One region of the Arthrobacter sp. AL05 genome, then DNA from elsewhere that is predicted to be linked to it. Evidence: riboswitches for the same ligand, from Rfam matches in the RefSeq annotation. Region 1 holds a riboswitch; each other region holds the start of a gene.
The links. Region 1 has a riboswitch for cyclic di-AMP ahead of QK287_RS15670 (M23 family metallopeptidase). Riboswitches for the same ligand answer to the same signal wherever they lie in the genome.
Positions count from the first base shown of each region.

Region 2: linked by a shared signal. The riboswitch ahead of QK287_RS12075 (hypothetical protein) and the one ahead of QK287_RS15670 (M23 family metallopeptidase) in region 1 are both predicted to bind cyclic di-AMP.
Region 3: linked by a shared signal. The riboswitch ahead of QK287_RS14415 (hypothetical protein) and the one ahead of QK287_RS15670 (M23 family metallopeptidase) in region 1 are both predicted to bind cyclic di-AMP.

Region 1 is NZ_JASBRC010000014.1:77,808-83,631, forward strand. Features, by position in the region: gene QK287_RS15655 (MFS transporter) at 1-109, shown strand, start outside; gene serC (phosphoserine transaminase) at 137-1,264, opposite strand; gene QK287_RS15665 (metal-dependent transcriptional regulator) at 1,530-2,228, shown strand; cyclic di-AMP (ydaO/yuaA leader) riboswitch at 2,343-2,581, shown strand; gene QK287_RS15670 (M23 family metallopeptidase) at 2,586-3,407, shown strand; cyclic di-AMP (ydaO/yuaA leader) riboswitch at 3,554-3,712, shown strand; gene QK287_RS15675 (NlpC/P60 family protein) at 3,970-4,746, shown strand; gene QK287_RS15680 (HNH endonuclease) at 4,968-5,468, shown strand; gene QK287_RS15685 (NTP transferase domain-containing protein) at 5,540-5,824, shown strand, end outside.
Region 2 is NZ_JASBRC010000009.1:27,219-33,042, reverse strand. Features, by position in the region: gene QK287_RS12100 (sulfite exporter TauE/SafE family protein) at 1-751, shown strand, start outside; gene QK287_RS12095 (DinB family protein) at 922-1,434, shown strand; gene QK287_RS12090 (universal stress protein) at 1,512-1,970, shown strand; gene QK287_RS12085 (DNA alkylation repair protein) at 2,044-2,697, shown strand; gene QK287_RS12080 (hypothetical protein) at 2,720-2,995, opposite strand; cyclic di-AMP (ydaO/yuaA leader) riboswitch at 3,168-3,366, shown strand; gene QK287_RS12075 (hypothetical protein) at 3,371-4,105, shown strand; gene QK287_RS12070 (dihydrofolate reductase family protein) at 4,163-4,750, opposite strand; gene QK287_RS12065 (DUF5129 domain-containing protein) at 4,839-5,824, opposite strand, start outside.
Region 3 is NZ_JASBRC010000012.1:57,827-63,650, reverse strand. Features, by position in the region: gene QK287_RS14435 (histidine phosphatase family protein) at 1-77, opposite strand, end outside; gene QK287_RS14430 (winged helix-turn-helix domain-containing protein) at 188-1,051, opposite strand; gene QK287_RS14425 (response regulator transcription factor) at 1,735-2,475, shown strand; gene QK287_RS14420 (HAMP domain-containing sensor histidine kinase) at 2,479-4,110, shown strand; cyclic di-AMP (ydaO/yuaA leader) riboswitch at 4,221-4,407, shown strand; gene QK287_RS14415 (hypothetical protein) at 4,407-5,141, shown strand; gene QK287_RS14410 (HAD-IA family hydrolase) at 5,184-5,824, opposite strand, start outside.

The sequences.
Region 1 (5,824 bases):
CCGTGTCGTCTCCGCAGGCACGCGGAGGGAAGCTGGACCCGGCGGCAGCGGGCCGCCGGCAGGCGGCGCAGCCCGGGGTCAAAACCCGGGCGGCGCCGTCGAACACTGACGCTGCGGCGCCGCTGGGTTCGGGGTACTACTTTTTCAGTTCGCCCACCACATAGTCGATGCATTCCAGCAGAGCCGAGACATCGTCCGGCTCGATGGCCACGAAAGTGGCGATGCGCAGTTGGTTACGGCCCAGTTTCCGGTACGGTTCGGTGTCCACAATGCCGTTGGCGCGCAGCGCACCGGCGATCGCGGCTGCATCGACCGAGTCGTCGAAGTCGATCGTCGCAATGACGTTGGAGCGGTCCTCTGGCCTTGCCACAAACGGGGTGGCGAACGCCGAGTCCTCGGCCCAGCGGTAGATCCGTCCCGCTGAGTCCGCGGTCCGTGCCGAGGCGAAGTCCAGCCCGCCGTTCATATTGAGCCACTGCACCTGGGCATCGAGGGTAACGAGGGTTGCCAGCGCCGGCGTGTTGTAGGTCTGGTTCAGCCTGGAGTTCTCAATCGCGGTTTGGAGGTCCAGGAAGTCCGGGATCCAGCGGCCGCCGGCCTTGATCCGGGCCGCACGCTCCAGCGCGGCCGGGGAGAACAAACCAAGCCAAAGCCCGCCGTCGGAAGCAAAGTTCTTCTGCGGAGCGAAGTAGTACACATCCGCTTCCGCGACGTCGACGTCCAGTCCGCCGGCAGCTGACGTTGCGTCCACCAGGACGAGCGAACCCTCATCGGCGCCTTCGACGCGCCGCACCGGAGCCGCGACGCCGGTGGACGTCTCATTCTGCGGCCACGCGTAAACGTCGACGCCGGCTTCGGCCCGGGCATGCGGACGGGTGCCCGGCTCGGACTTGATGATTGCGGAATCGGCCAGGAACGGTGCCTTGTTGGTGGCGGCAGCGAACTTGGAGCCAAACTCGCCAAAGGACAAGTGCTGTGCCTTGTTCTCCACCAGGCCGAAGCTGGCAATATCCCAGAACGCGGTTGATCCGCCGACGCCCAGGATGACCTCATAGCCTTCAGGGGCGCGGAAGAACGCGCTGAGCCCGTTCCGGACCGACCCGACCAGGTTCTTGACCGGCGCCTGGCGGTGCGAGGTGCCCAGCAGCTTTGTCGCCGCGGCGAGTGCTGCCATCTGTTCCGGGCGGACCTTGGACGGCCCGGCGCCGAACCGGCCGTCCTTTGGAAGGAGGTTTGCGGGAATCGTGATGCTGGTGTCGCTCACAGTGGCTCCAATTTTCGGCTGGTACTACGGGTGGCTCGGGTGACGGCCCGGCAGGGTGGCTGCGGCGGAGCCTGTTGTTTCATTCTGCCTGACTGTCCCGCGGGGGAGGCAAAAGGGACCGTCACAGTCCGGTCATTGAGATTATCCGGAGTAACTCAAATTAGGCTAAGCTGGCCTGCGAACGTACGGCGGAACCCGCCAGGTCGCCGGCAGCGCACGGTACGGTGGAAATCACGCAAGGACGGCGCTCGAGGAGCTGAGCTGAATGACGGATCTGATCGATACAACCGAGATGTATCTTCGGACCATTCTGGAACTTGAAGAAGAGAACATCGTCGCCCTTCGCGCCCGCATCGCCGAACGGCTGCGCCACTCCGGCCCCACTGTTTCCCAGACCGTAGGCCGGATGGAACGCGACGGGCTTGTGGTTGTATCCGGAGACCGCCACCTTGAACTGACCGGCGTTGGCCGCAAGCGCGCCATCGAAGTCATGCGCAAGCACCGGCTTGCCGAGCGGCTGCTGGCCGACGTCATCGGACTCGACTGGGCCTATGTCCATGAGGAGGCGTGCCGCTGGGAGCATGTGATGAGCGAACGGGTGGAGCGGCGGATCTTCGAACTTCTCAACCATCCCACCGTCTCGCCCTATGGCAATCCGATCCCGGGTCTGGCGGAACTGGGCGGCCTGCCCGCCGACCCCAACCCTGACGGCGTCGTGAATCTGCTCGAAGCCATGGCCGGCTATGGGCCTGATTCCAGTGTCAGGGTCAACCGGCTGGCCGAGCCCATCCAGGTAGAGCCGGAGCTGTTGGTCCAGCTCGATGAGGGCGGCATCCGCCCCGGCGCCCTGGTATCCCTGGAGCGCGTGGGGGAGTACATTTCAGTGCGCGTTCCTGACATCGAAGGTGCCCTTGAATTACCGCCTGAGGTCGCTGCCCACGTCTTTGTAACCATCGCTTCCTGAGGTTGCCGCGACAACCCGGGGCCGTCCGCGAGTTGTCCACAAGCTGATAACGGATTTATCACTGGACGGCTTAATCGCCTATAGTTGGAGACTAGTACCGATATCAAAGCGTTATCTGATCCGAAGCCGAGCCCTGCCAGCGGAACAGTCGCAGAATCATCTCCTGGCAGGGGCGGGGGAACCACTTTTGGCTGTTTAGCGGCCTTGGGGTGAAGACCGTCAGCGGCAAGTACCCACAAACACGGAATCCATCGGATGCCCCTGCGCGTGATTGCTTGCCACGGCGGACCGGGTCGTTGATCTCTCTGACCCGAATCCGACAGCTAACTCCGCAGGCTCTCCAGAGAGGAACCGTTGTTGACCACCCAGACCGCCAAGGGCCGCCGCCGTGCGACCGGCCCTGCCTCGGAGCCGCGTCCCGCCGCTGCCATGACGGCAGAGCGTCCGCGTGACGCGCACCGTGACGCGCGCAGGGACCGCCGCAGCCCCTTCCGCCAGGTAACAGATTTTGCCGCCGCCAGCGGTGTAGGCCAAAAGGCGGGTCTTGCACTGGCCGCTGCGGGCTTGGCCCTCACCGTCACAGTTCCCGCAACTGGCCCTGTTCTGGCCACAGACGCCGGCTCCGGCGCGGCAGCCAGCCCGGCAGCCGTGCAGCCCGATGTGACAGCAGCAGCGGCCAAGATCGACTTCAGCCGCACGGCAGTAACCACCAAGGGCGATCCGGACGGAAAGCTCAAGCAGTTGCTCAGTGCACAGTCCGCTGGCTCGATCACCCGGGCGGCCTCCGCAGGCAGCCTTGGGGCGCCGCTGGACCAGATGGTCACGGCGTCGCCGTTTGGCTACCGCGTCAGCCCCATCACCGGAGGCTCGGGCGAGTTCCACCGCGGGCAGGACTACTCGGCGCAGTGCGGCACCGTAGTCCACGCTGCCGCGAGCGGCACCGTGACATTCACCGGCTGGCACCCCTACGGCGGTGGTAACCGCGTGGTGATCGACCACGGCAACGGCCTGGAGACCACCTACAACCATCTGTCCTCCGCCAGCGTGAAGGTGGGGCAGCAGGTCTCCCGCGGGGATGTTGTGGCTCTTAGCGGCACCACCGGCGCCTCCACCGGCTGCCACCTCCACTTCGAGGTTATGGTCAACGGCGAAGTCGTCGACCCGACCGGTTGGCTCTGAAAATAGAGGGGACACTCTCGCATTCTGAGGACACGCCGTGATCCGAATGTGACATTAGGGTCCAACTGCTGTAAAGTTTGAACCACGCCAACTTTTTCGAAGTTGGCGCTCTTGAGTGGATTGCCTAGCTCTGCCACCGCTCAAGGTCCGTTCGCATGACATCGTCTGGCAGGGGCGGGGGAACCAATTTTGGTCTTCGCAAGAAGGCCTTGGGGTTAAGTCGCAAAGCTTCCCAGGAAGCAGCGCGGCCGGGTGACTCCCATCCGAATCCGACAGCTCACCTCGCAGGCATTGGGAGAGGCTACTTTCGTGCATACACGCCAAAATTCCGCGCTTCACCGCGCTTGCGCTGCTCTTTCGAGCCCGCTGGAATCCAATGAACGCGCCGGCCTTGCCGGTGCCCGGACCGCAGGCCACACGGTTGCCGCTTTTGGCGCGTCTTCGCAGTACACCCTTCGCTAAGTAACCCATTTTCGGGGCGATCCGGCGTACCCCCAAGATGCCGGAGCGTCCTCAGCCCGCGCCTAAAAGCGCGGACCAGGAACACGAAAGAGAGAACTTAATGACTACTCGTGCAAACGCACGGCATCGCGCCGAGGTCACCAGGACCAACTCGCTGGCCGTCATTGCCAAGGCTGTCGGCGGCAACGCCGGCGGCATGGGTCGCCAGGCCGCAGTTATCGCTGCTGCTTCCGGCCTCGTCCTGACCAGCGGTATCGCAGCCAATGCTGCTGAGGCCAACGTTCAGCGCGAATCCGCCTCCGCTTCCACACTCGACGTCCAGTCGAGCACCCCGGCTGCCATCTCGGCTGCTTCCACTATCGCGATCTCCTTCGAGAAGCCGGCCGTCACCACCACCCCGGCTCCGGTTGTTGAGGCCCCGAAGCCCGTTGTGAAGGTCCAGGAAGCGCCTGCTGCCAAAGCGGCCGGTACCCAGGTAGCTGCCGCCGCAACTGCCGCCACCGGCACCGCGGTAGCAGCCGTTTCCAAGGCGCCGGCCGTCGCCAGCGGCATGGGCGCAACGATTGCCGCTGCCGCTTATGCCCAGCTCGGTGTTAGCCAGGACTGCACCGCACTGGCCACGAACGCGCTCGCTGCCGCAGGCATCAATTACCACGGCTGGCCGGCAGGTTACCTGTCCCTCGGCCGCACGGTGAGCGCCGCCGAGGCACAGCCGGGCGATCTTGCCTACTACCAGAACGGTGGCGCCGGCATGGCCCACATCGCCGTCTACGTCGGCAACGGCATGGCCGTTCACGGCGGCTGGAACGGTGGAACCACCTCCCTGCAGACGGTCAACGTCGGCTCCGGCCCGGTCTTCATCCGCGTCGGCGGCTAAGACAGCAGCTTTAGCAACACCTAAGGACCCCCGCCAAACGGCGGGGGTCCTTTGTGTTGCCGATCCGTGAACTTCGGCCGACACGGGCAGGGGAGAGCAAAAAAGATTCGGCGAATTGCCATGTCCGTGTTTACTCTTGTTTTGTCGATCCATAGCCCGACCATGCACAGGGCAGCCGGCCCTCGTGCCCCTGGCGGGTGCGGCCGTGAAGAGGTATGCGGATGCGCACTCTCGTTCTTAATGCTGGATATGAGCCGCTGGCGGTGGTGACCTTCCGCCGGGCGCTTGTCCTTGTGCTGACCGGGAAAGCCAGCGTAGTGGCGGAAGGCGGCGAACCTGTGGTTGGGCCGCAGGATGTGCTGGGCCGGCCGTCAGTGATACTGCTGCACCGCTATATCAGGCCCCGGTACAACACCACTGCGGCGGTGAGCCGCCGCGGTGTGCTCCGCCGGGACGGACACCGGTGCGCCTATTGCGGCAAAGCCGCGCACACCATCGACCATGTCCAGCCCAAATCAAGGGGTGGCGCGGATTCCTGGGAGAACCTGGTTGCTGCCTGCCTGCGGTGCAACAACGCCAAAGGGGACCACACCCCGGCGGAGATGGGTTGGAAGCTCGGGTTCAGCCCGGCACCACCGAGGGGCACCATCTGGCAAATCAAAGAGCTGGAGAAACCAACACCGGCCTGGGACCCTTTCCTGCTGCCGGAATCCGCTGCCTGAATCCGGCCGGCGTTGGCTCGGACCCGGCCGGGGGCTTCGGTGGCGGGCCTGGAGGGCGCTAGGCTGAGCCGGTGGAATTCGATGCTGTTATTCTCGCCGGGGGCCGATCGTCCCGGCTCGGAGGTGTCCCCAAGTCCGGACTGATCCACGACGGCGCCACCCTCCTGGCGGGTGCCCTGCGTTCTGCGCGGGGCGCGGTGGCTGTAGCCGTCGTCGGGCCCGACCCGGGACCGCTGCCCCGAGGTGTGGTGCGCTGCCGCGAGGACCCGCCCTTTGCCGGCCCGGCCGCCGCCGTCGCCGAAGGCCTTGCTGCGCTGGAACGCAGCCGCGGCGCCCGGCCCCGGACCCCGTACACC
Region 2 (5,824 bases), on a different contig from region 1:
GGCGGCGTTCGGACTGATCGTCGGCGGCCTGCTGGGCTTGGTTGGCGGCGGCGGGTCCATCCTGGCCGTCCCCGCCCTCGTCTACGGGGTGGGGCTGCCGCTGAGTGCGGCAATCCCGACGTCGCTGGTTGTGGTCGGAGCATCCTCCGCCGTCGCGGTGTTGCCCCGGCTGCGGGGCGGTGTGAACTGGCGGCTGGCTCTTATCATCGGCGCAGCCGGCACGGCTACCGCGTATCTTGGTGCTTTCGTTAACCGGCTCCTCGACCCGAAGGTTTTGCTGCTCGCCTTCGCCGCCATTATGGTCCTCGCCGGGATCCGGATGATGCTTCCGTCCAAGGCGTCCGGCGGTTCCTGCGCCTTGCCCGGCGGAGGCGTCAACTGGCGCAGCTGCCTGCCCAAGGCAATCGCCACCGGTGCCGTCGTGGGGTTCCTGACCGGTCTCCTCGGAGTGGGGGGCGGCTTCCTGATCGTCCCCGCCCTGACCCTTGTCCTGGGCCTGCCGATGGCTGTGACCGTTGGCACCTCACTGGTGATCATCGTGATCAACTCGGTGGCCGGCTTTGCTGCACACCTCGGGGACCTGCAGATCGACTGGGCCGTGACGTCCGCCTTCGCCGGCGCGGCCATGGTCACGTCCCTCCTTGCCGGCAGGCTCGGGACCAGGATCCCGGACAAAGTCCTGAAGCGAAGTTTCGGCGTCCTGGTTCTGCTGGTCGCAAGCTACGTGACGGTGCAGGCGCTGCTCTCCTGAATACGTTCGCACGGCGGCGGTGTGCTGAAGGCGGTGTGCTGAAGGCGTGTGCTGAAGGCGGGACGCAGGATCGAAGATCAGGCCGGACTTAGGATCGATTCGGCCCTATCCGGGGGAGTGTTCTCCGTGCAAGCATGGGGCGGAGCGACGCTACTCGATGAGGGGACTCGATGAAATCCAACGAACTGTTGCTGGACGCCTTCGGCCGGCTCCGTGAAACCGTGGCAGACACCCTTGACGGGAGTGACGGTACGGCCCTCCTCCGTCGGCCAGCGGGCACCGGAAACTCGATGGCTTGGCTGATCTGGCATCTCAGCCGGGTGGAGGACGCGCAACTCGCCGCTGCGGCAGGACTGGAACAGGTCTGGATTGCGGAGGGGTTTGCGGATCGTTTTGATCTGCCCCTGGCTGCCAAAGACACCGGATACCGCCATACTTCGGACCAGGTCGACGCGGTGAAAGCCTCCCCGGAGCTCCTGGCGGAATACTATGACGCGGTTCACCGGCAGACCGTGCAGTTCCTGGAATCCCTCGGCGACAAGGACTTCGACCGCATTGTCGATACCCGCTGGGACCCGCCCGTCACCCTTGGGGCGCGGCTGGTCAGCACCCTTGCCGATTGCCTCCAGCACGTGGGCCAGGCAGCCTTTGCGAAGGGGCTGAAACCCGCCGTCGAGGTCTAGGCCACTGGCACCGGCTTTCGCTCCCGCCACGACCGACTCGCCCACCTCGCCCACTGAATCTAGAGAATGGAAAAGACATGACCAGTACAGGCCCGTTTGTCATTGTGGTTGGTTTTGACGGCTCAGAGAATTCGGACAGTGCACTGAAGTGGGCCGTGGATGAGGCAAAGCGCCGCAATGGCCGGATTCGCCTCATCACCGCCTGGAGCAAGCCCCCGCTCGCCTGGTACCCCGCACTGTTGGAAACGGCCGCCGGCGAAGTTGTGGCAGAGGACTCCCCCCGACGCGCAGCCGAGACGTTGCAGGCTGCTGCCCTGGAGACTGCTGAAAGCCAGGGCGTGGCAGCCAGTGGAGAGGTCGTTCACGGCGATTCGGCGGCGTCTGCATTGCTCGACGCCGCCAAGGCTGCCGACCTCGTTGTCGTGGGGGCGCGTGGTCACGGCGGATTCCCCGGGCTGCACCTGGGATCGGTGGCAACACAGATCATCAATCACGCGCCCTGCCCTGTGCTCGTTGTCCGGCCCAAGGAGTCTTGAGCAGCGGGGCCCGTTGGCTCGCCCCTTGCGGTCCGGATCATCAACAGCCCAGGGTCTGCGGGAGAATATCCCCATGAGCTATGCGTGTGATGCTATTGACGCGGCCCTCCAGCGCGAGTCCTCGTGGAGCCGAGCCGAGGACGCTGAGGCCAGGCACGGCAGCAATCACCGGTACTACGGTGCATCGGTCGGAGCCGTCCGCGGAACCGTCCGTGACACCCTCCGCCGCCATCCAGAACTGACCCATGATGACATCACCGCCCTGGGCTCCGAGCTGTGGGACGTGCCGGTCTTTGAACGCCGCCTCGCCGCCGTTGTGCTGCTGCAGTCAAAAGTGGGCGTGCTGACCAATACGGACCTGACCCGGATCGAGGGATTTGTGCGGAGTGCGCGGCTGGGCGCCTTGGTTGATCCGCTGGCCATCGACGTCGTTGGTCCCCTGATCGCCGGGCTCGACGTCGTCGGCAGGGTGCGCGCCGACAGCGTCCTGGACCGTTGGATTCGGGATCCCGACGGCTGGCTGCGCCGCGCGGCCCTGCTGTCCCCGCTGCGCGCACTCCGCACCGGCGCAGGGGACTGGCCCCGGTTCGTGCGTCACGCCCGATCGGCGCTGGCGTGCCCACCCCGAGCGGAGTCGGGGCAGGACGGCGAGAGTGCGGTCACCGACGTCGCGGTGGCCCTGATGCTCGCCGAGATGGAACGGCACCGGCCGGAGCTGGAGTTCTGACCCGGACGTCCCGGCCGGCAAGCTACCCTGTGTGGCCCGGTCGGCGCTCCACAACGGCGTAGGCCTTTTCGTCGAAGAACTCCCAATCCGTGATCACCATGTAGCCGAGGGTATCCACGCGGTCATTCAGGACGCGAACATCGAAGCCGCCGTCGCGTGGCTCGGCGTCCCACGTCGAAACGTGGACTTCCCCGTTTTCCAGGACCAGCAGTTCGGTGTTGACACTGAAGTCCGCCAACGGCTGGTTACTGAGCTGGCAGATTGCCACAGCGGGCCGGGCGGCGTGGGGAGCGGTCATTTTCGGGCCTCTGCTTCGGGGGACGGTGTTGGCAACATCCTATGCCTGTGACCGCGTGCGGGAAGGGCCAGCGGGCCCCCGCAGCCCGGTCCGCCGTTACCGCAACGTGACATGTTGTGATCATTCCGTTATCTTTGTTAGGTGCCTGTTGTCTCCGAGACGGGCTCTCCCCAGCCGATTGCCTAACTCTGCCGCGGCGCGGGGATAACTCGCAGCAACGTCCGGCAGAGACGGGGAAACCACTTTTGGCCCGCTGTTCTCCAGGGGTCTTGGGGTGAAGCCGCACGGCCCGACATGATCGGGTCCGCGTGCGGCCGGGTGTCTCCCATCCGAATCCGACAGCTCACCCCGCAGGCATTGGGAGAGGCTCAACTAATGACTTTCAGCAACACTCACGCGCCCAACCGCGACGATCTTCGCAGTACCCGCCGCACCATCGGCCGTCAGGCCGCAGTCTTCGCCGCCGCTTCCGGAATGGTTTTCAGCGGCGCGATGGCCGCCAATGCAGCGGACGTGCCTGCCCAGCGCGACTCCGCACCCGCGAGTTCCGTCGATGTCAAGGGCGTGGTCGCCGCCCCGGTTATGGCGGACTCCGCTGTGCAGATCACCTTCGAACGCCCCGTCGTTGAGACTGCCCCGGCGCCCGTGGTCGAGGCACCCCAGCCCGTCGCGGCCCCCGCAGCACCGGCCCGTGCGGCCGCCCCTGCCGCCCCTGCCGCCGCGAAGGCTACTGTCAACGTCCAGGCTGCACCTGCGCCGGCAGCGGCTCCTGTTGCTGCCCCGGCTGCCGGCGGGGTCAATGCCACCCTTCTGGCCGTGGCGTACGGCCAGGTCGGCATCACGCAGGACTGCACCGCGATGGTCGAGAAGGCCCTGAACGCTGCCGGCATCCCGGTTGGTGACATTGGTCCGATGGGCTTTATGAACTACGGGAAGGTAGTCGGCGACCCCCAGCCCGGAGACATCATTGTCCAGTCCGGCCACGTTGCCATCTACGCCGGCAACGGCCAGGCCATCAGCGGCGGCATGAACGGTGTCAACGCCACCATGGCCCACCCGCTGTCCTGGCTGACCGCCACGGGGCCCGTAACGTTCGTCCGCGCCGGCTAGCACAACCGCAGGCACTGTACTGAAGGCCGGTCGATCGGTTGCCTTGGGGGCAGCGGATCACCGGCCTTCGGTCTGCCCGGAGGCAGGCTCCGGGGAATACCGCAGCAACACCACCCCGCTGCCGAAGGTACGGCTCTCCAGCAGCCGGAGCGCCGTGATGTCATCGGCCGCCTGAAACAAAGGCTTGCCCCGGCCAAGCAGGACCGGGTGCACATAGATCCGGTACTCATCGATCAGCCCCAGCCGCCTGAAGGCCTCCGCGAGCTCTGCACCGCCCAGCGCAAGGTCGCCATCCGAGTGTTCCCTGAGCCGCCTCACGTCCCCGGGAACGACCTCGCGCACCACCTGCGTATTCCAGCCGGCCTTCGACAAGGTCCTGGAGTAGACGACCTTGGGCATGTCCCGCCAGATCCCGGCGAACTCGATCTCCGGGGCCGTGCTGGACGGGTCCTGGGCGGCCGTGGGCCAGTACTCGGCCATCATCTCGTACGTCACGCGGCCGTCTAGAAACGCTCCCATGCCGCGGAGCTCTTCGTTAAAATGTTGGTGCAGTTCTTCATCGACCCGATGCCAGCTCAGGTCCTGCCCCGGCCCCTCGATGAATCCGTCCAGGGATACCTGAAACATCAGAATGACTTTGTGCATTGCATCACTCCTTCGCTGCCCGGCACCCCGGGAGTTCGAGCGTACGCCGCAGTTCGGCTCTCCGGTAGGGTCAATTCCGGCCGAACCGTTAGAAGCTGGATGAACTGCCGGACCCGGAGAAGCTTCCGCCGCTTGCGCCGTAGCCGGTGGTGCCGCCGCCGCCGCGGGCGCTTCCGACGCTGCTGACACCGGTGTTGAAACCGGAGTTGAAAGTGGGAACGGAGAAGAAGTAGTAGGCCGGGTACACGGTGCCAAGGATGCTGGGCTCGTAGGTACGCCCGTACTTGGCTTTGCTGCCGGCCTGGGCGCTTTCCATTTCCTTGCGCATCAGGTTGGCTTCCTTTTCGTTTTTGGCGTAGCCGGCGATGACGGTATCCGCGTGGTCCCTGAGCAGCTCGGAGAGCTGGGTGCGTGCGTCCCGCAGCCGGTCCAGGGCCGTCTCAGGGCTGATGGTTCCGTCCGCGAGTTCCGCCGTCCACCTTTCGATATCGCGGTGGCTTGTGTCCCGGAACGAACGCAGGGCCGCTGCGGTCGCCGTGTTGCCCCCGGCGTTGCGCTTGCTGAGCATCTGTTCAATTGCCGCGAGGTCGGCGCGGAACGGAGCGAGCTGCCGGTCCCAGGCAGGCGCCCACACGGAGCCACGATTGAGCAGGGCATTGGTGTCGGCGATAACGTCGTCGAGGGCATCCAATTCGGCGGCGGCGTCGGCGTAGCTGCGGATCAGTTTCAGGTTCGGCCGGCGGCTGAGGTCCCTGGCGGACAAGGAATGGACCTGGTTGGAGAGACCGGTGGCCGTGCGGTACTTCGCCATAAAGGTCCGGTGCTTTTCCAGCACTGTACTGCCGTAGCGGGACGCTTCCGGGATGGTGCCGGCGTTCAGTTCGGTGACCTGGAGGTCCATGCTGACGCTGGCGTAGCTCGCGTCGCCGCGAGCCTGTTCCTTGCGGCTGCTGAGCCTGGTCCGCCACCGCACGATCAGCCAGGTCGCGGCGCCGGCCACGGCGGCAGCCGCGGCACCCCAGGCCGCGACGAGGAAGGCTGTGGACCGGTACCAGGGCTGGTTGATCAGTTCGG
Region 3 (5,824 bases), on a different contig from region 1:
TGGTCCGCTACGCCGCCGGGCCAATCCGCCTTGGCATGGCGCATGATCACCAGCCGTTTGATGTGATGCGCGCTCATGGATCAATCCTAGTGCGGGGTATCACCCGGTCCGCGCAATCCGGAAACGCAAAAGCGCCCGCCCCGGTTCAAAGGACGGACGCTTTCGCGTGGGGCGTGTGGGCCCAACGCTAGATCGAGTACTCCGGTGCGGCCCAGACCACAACTTCCGGGTGCTCATAGAACCGGTAACCCTGGCCGCGGACCGTCCGCACCGTGTTGGCGAGGCGGCCGAGCTTGGAGCGCAGGCGGCGGATGTGGACGTCGATGGTCCGCTCGTTGGGCACTTCTTCGGCATTGCGCCACAGGCCCTCCAGCAATTCATCACGGCCTACGGTACGGGTGCCGTTCTCAACGAGGTAGTTGAGCAGCTCGAACTCCTTGAACGTAAGGTTCAGGGATTCGCCGTCGAGTGCCACTTCACGGCGGGCAAGGTCGATCAGCACACCGGACGGGCGCGGATCCTGCGGCTGCTGCAGGCGGGCGCTCTCGGACCGCTGGCGGGAGCCCACTGTGGGGTCGCCGAAGGTGGAACGGACGACGTCGAGGGCGGAGCCCGGCGCGCTGGCCGGTGCGACGGCGACGGCGGCGTAGCTTTCGGCACCGGATACCAGCGACTGGGCGTAGGCCCGGATTTCCTGGGCCAGCTTGGCAATGGAGGTGCCGGCAGCCGCTGCTGTCTCCTCATCGATACCCATGTAGAGCACAAAACCCCGGGCGACGTTGTCAACCGGGACGGGGCGGAGGGGGCTGCCGCCGGCAGGGGCAATCACGGGCGTCGGCGCAGTGGCCGGTGCCGGCGGAACAGCCCGGAGCTGTCCATAGGAGTTGGGGTTGTAGCCCTGGGGTGCAAAACCCGGAGTGGGGAAGCTGTTTCCGGAGCCGGCGGGCGCGAAGGATGCCCTGTCGCCGAAGCCTTGGCGAATACCGGAGGTCTGGCCGGCTTTGCCGGCGTTACGGACGGAGATGTGGACGTATCCGGATGCAACTGACATGGATTGCTTACCTCAATGTGAATGGCCGTCATCGCGGCTCGAATGCTACTTTTCCCCGCAATGAATACTGGGGAGGGGCGCCCGACACTGGGCTGGGGCGAATGCCTAGAAACCTTTGGGGTGTAAAGGTTAGGCGTGCATTCGACAACAGCGCTTCCCTGCGTCAGCGGGTGCGCTGATCCAGGAAACTGCGGCTGCAGGTGCTGTTGAGTTCTTGTTCACAATTGAAGTGTGCAACGTAACAATGAAAACTTGCAAGTAACAAAGGCTCCTGGATTCCACATTCTGAGACGAATATCCACAATGTGGCGCGGATCACGCTTCGGCCAAGAGGGCGAGTCGAGCAACAGATTTTACGATCAGCAAGCAAATGCCGCCTTTTGCGAATCCTATTCGGCAAATCGAGACAACGAGCATGCATAATTCTTTGCTGGCGAGTTGAGTGACTACTGGGCCGCCACTCCACGCGGGGCTGCCGTCCCACCTGGTGGTCATCCTGCTGCCGGGAAGCGCCCGGACCCGGGATCACGCAGCTTGGCGACCGCCCAGCGGCTTATCTTGGCGACCGCATCAGCAGGACGCTGCCGTGGGCAGTCTCCTCTCCAGCTCGCTAGGGTGGGATTCACAGGTGCCGCACAGGATCACCAAAGGCGTAGCTAACCGGCAGATCGGAGAGTTGTCCCATGGCCACCTCGCACTCCACGACCAACAACCTCCCGCAGCTGAGCCATCCGGACGGCTCCCCCATCCGCGCCCTGGTAGTGGACGATGAACCGAGCCTCTCCGAGCTGATGAGCATGGGCCTGCGAATGGCGGGCTGGTCGGTGGCTGTCGCCGCCGACGGACCGGAGGCCATGAAGCTCGCCCGGGAATTCCGGCCCGACGTCCTGGTGCTCGACGTGATGCTGCCCGGGTTCGACGGCGTCGAGCTCCTCGGCAGGATCCGGGCCTTCGCGCCGGAGGTACCGGCCTTGTTCCTGACGGCAAAGGACGACGTCCAGGACCGCATCACCGGGCTGGCTGCCGGCGGCGACGACTACGTGACTAAGCCGTTCAGCATGGAGGAAGTGTTGCTCCGCCTGCACCGGCTGGTCCAGCGGTCCGGGGTGGCAGCAATGGATACGGCCGAACTCGTCGTCGGGGACCTTGTCCTGAACATCGACACACGGGAAGTGCGGCGCGCAGGTGACGAGCTCCACCTCACGGCCACCCAGTTCGAGCTGCTGCGCTACCTCATGGAGAACCCGAAACGGGTCGTCAGCAAAGCCCAAATCCTGGACCGTGTCTGGGACTACGACTTTGGCGGGCAGGCCAACATCGTGGAGCTCTACATCTCCTACCTCCGCAAAAAGGTCGACGCCGTCCACCCGCCGATGATCCACACGGTCCGCGGCGCCGGCTATGTCCTGAAGCCGGCGGACTGAATCGTGCCTGTCCGTTCCGGCAGGGCCGGCCCCGCCGGACCCGTGTGGCACACCCCTTCCAGCTGGCACCTGCGCACCCGGCTTGTTCTGGTTGCCATGGCCCTTCTGGTGGCGATCTGCGGTGCTGTCGGCCTAGTCAGTTACGCCTCGATGGATTCCTTCCTGACCAGGCAGCTCGACACACAACTCGCGCAAGCCGCGGACCGTGCCCGCGAGTTTGGCCGCACCGGCGGCCGCGCCGACCCCCTTGAGGCCCGGGGCCAGGGAATCGGGACCCTTAACGCCAGGATCGTGGCCGGCTCGGTACGCGGCGCCGGTTTCCTCGCCGAAGACGCCACCCGAAAGTCCCTGACCAGGGAGGACAACGCAGCTCTCCTGTCGCTCCCTGCGAGCAGCGAGCCGGTCAACCGGTCTCTTTCCGCCGGGGCCTACCGGCTGGTAGCCTTCACGGCCCCGGACGGCGGCGTGATCGTGACCGGGCTGCCGCTCACCGAGAAATTGAACACGCTGGCCTCTTTGGTTTGGACTATGGTGCTTGTCTCTGCGGGCGGCCTTGTTGTCATTGGCCTCGCCGGCACGGCGTTGATTCGCCGCACCATGAAGCCGCTCGATCAGCTCTCCGAGGTGGCCACGAAAGTGTCCCGCCTCCCCCTCGACGCCGGAGAAGTCGGACTTGCCATGCGGGTGCCCGCATCCGCAGCACATCCCGGCACCGAGGTGGGCAGTGTTGGCCACGCCCTGAACCTGATGCTGGACAATGTATCCAACGCACTCGAAGCCCGGCAGAAGAGCGAAATGAAGGTCCGCCAGTTTGTCGCAGACGCCTCGCACGAGCTGCGCACACCCCTGACGGCGATCCGCGGGTACACCGAACTGATGCGGATGACCGAACACTTCACCCCAGACGGCGAGAAGTCCCTGGCCCGGGTGCAGAGCCAGTCCGAGCGGATGACCACCCTGGTGGAGGATCTGCTCCTGCTAGCCCGGCTGGACGAGGGCCGGCCGCTCCGCCTCAGCGACGTGGACCTCACCCAGCTGGCCATCGAGACGGTGAGCGACGAAAAAGTGATGGCACCGGACCGGGTATGGCACTTGGAGCTCCCGGCGGAGCCGGTGGTGGTCCGCGGCGACACGACCCAGCTCCACCAGGTTCTGGCCAACCTGCTCTCCAACGCACGCAAGCACACTGGAACCGGCACCACCGTGGTGACAGCTGTGCAGCGGGCTCCCGACGGCACCGCCGTGATGACCGTAACGGACAACGGCCCCGGGATCGCCCCGGAGTTCGTGGACCGGGTCTTTTCGAGGTTTACGCGCGCGGATGCGTCGCGCAGGAATCCTGCAACCGGTACAACGCCGGTATCCGGCCGGCCGCGCCCGCTCGTGCCGCTGCGCGCACACCGGCTGCCGTCCGCACCGGGTGCGGACTCACCCCTCGCCGCCGCGGCTGCCGGCCCGGCCCGAACTGCCGCGTCGTCTGAGGGCACCAGCGGGCTGGGATTGTCAATTGTGCAGTCGATTGTCGAAGCCCATGGCGGCACTGTCAGCGTAACGTCGGTGCCGGGCCGGACCGAGTTCACCGTTCGGCTGCCGGACGCTCCGGCCGAGGACCGGACACCCCGCCGCTCCAGCTAATCCGCGAAGCAATCCGCCGCGCCGAACCCGCCGCTCCTGTTATCGAAATGTGACATTGGCGTTCCGGTCCTGTACCGTCTTTAGCGTGCGGTCATCACTCGGACCGCATATCCGGATGCACGCCAAACTCTGCCGCCTCCCGGATTCCGCTGGATTAGGCAGAGGCGGGGGACCCAGAGTTCCCGGGCATTTCTGCACATTGCGCCCTTGGGGTGAAGCCGTCACGTGAGATTCCGTGCGGCCGGGTGACCTCATCCGAACCCGACAGCTAACTCCGCAGGCGTTGAGAGGCGACCATGACTGAATTCACGGTACAAACACGCCCTGAGGGCGATGTAAAGAGGCGCTCCAAGCCGTCGCGACACCGCGCCGAGCCCGCCAAACCGGCGTCGGCCCTGTCCCGGTTCACCACCGGCCTGGGCTCCACCGGCCGCCGGGCGGCAGTTGTCGCAGCGGCGTGTGCAGTGCTCGTGGGAGCCGGCGCCGCCGGCCAAGCGTCGGAGACAGCCACCCGCAACGCCAGCAGCGCCAGCAGCGCCACAAAATCGGCAGTCAGTGCGGATCCGCTGCAGCACCTCGACTTTGAACGCGTCCTGGTGGCGAACCAGACCGTTAGCCCGCCGGCCGATACCCCGGCCCCGGTCGCCGAGGTTAAGCCTGCCGAGTTACCGGCCCCCGCCGCCGCACCGGCGCCGGAGCCCGCGCCGGTTCCTGTTGCCGTTGACGATCCCGCCGGAGCGCAGGCTTATGCGGCCAGCCAACTGGGTGCCCACGGCTGGGACGCCGGCCAGATGCAGTGCCTGGTCAAACTCTGGACCAAGGAGTCTGACTGGAAGACTACTGCCACCAACCCGAGCAGCGGCGCCTACGGCGTGGTTCAGTCCCTCCCGGCCGAGAAGATGGCCAGCGCAGGCGCCGACTACCTCACGAATTACCGGACGCAGATCAACTGGGGACTGAACTACGTCCAGGAACGCTACGGCTCACCGTGCGGGGCGCTGAACTTCCACTACGCGAACAACTGGTACTGAGCTGCGGCGGAGGCACCGGCCCTTCGAAACGGGGCCACGGTTTCACAGCCGGAAAGAGATGATGCTGCGGCCGGCGTCGTCGACCCCGACCTCGCACAAGACGGCTGAGTAATCGGCGATGCGCAGCACGCCGTCGGGCAGTTCGCCGGGGTTCGGGCCTACCGCCACCGTCCGCATCCCGGCAGCCAGGCCGGCGGCGATGCCGGCCGGCGCGTCCTCGAAAACCACAGCGTCCGCCGGGTCCACTCCGAGCAGTTCGGCCGCGCGCAGGTAGCCTTCCGGGTGTGGCTTACCGCGGCCGACGAGATCTGCTGTCACGGCGGTGGCGGGCAAGGCAAGACCGGCGGCGGCCATCCGAATGTCTGCCAGCAGCCGGTCCGCCGATGTCACCAGGGCGACGGCGTCCGCCGGCAGCAGGCGCAGCAACCCGGCAGCGCCCGGCAATGCCACGATGCCGGCAGTCCTGGCGCGTTCCATGGCACCCAGTTCCGCGGTGAGGGCCGCGACGTCGGCTCCCGCCGGCGCGAAGCGCCGCACCGTGTCCGCTGCCTGAACGCCATGGGAGGTGCGCAGGATCTCGGCAAGGTCCAGACCATAGCGGGCAGCAAACTCCCCCCAGACCTGTTCCACCGCTGCGGTGGAATCAACGAGAGTCCCGTCCATGTCAAAAAGCACCGCCCGGA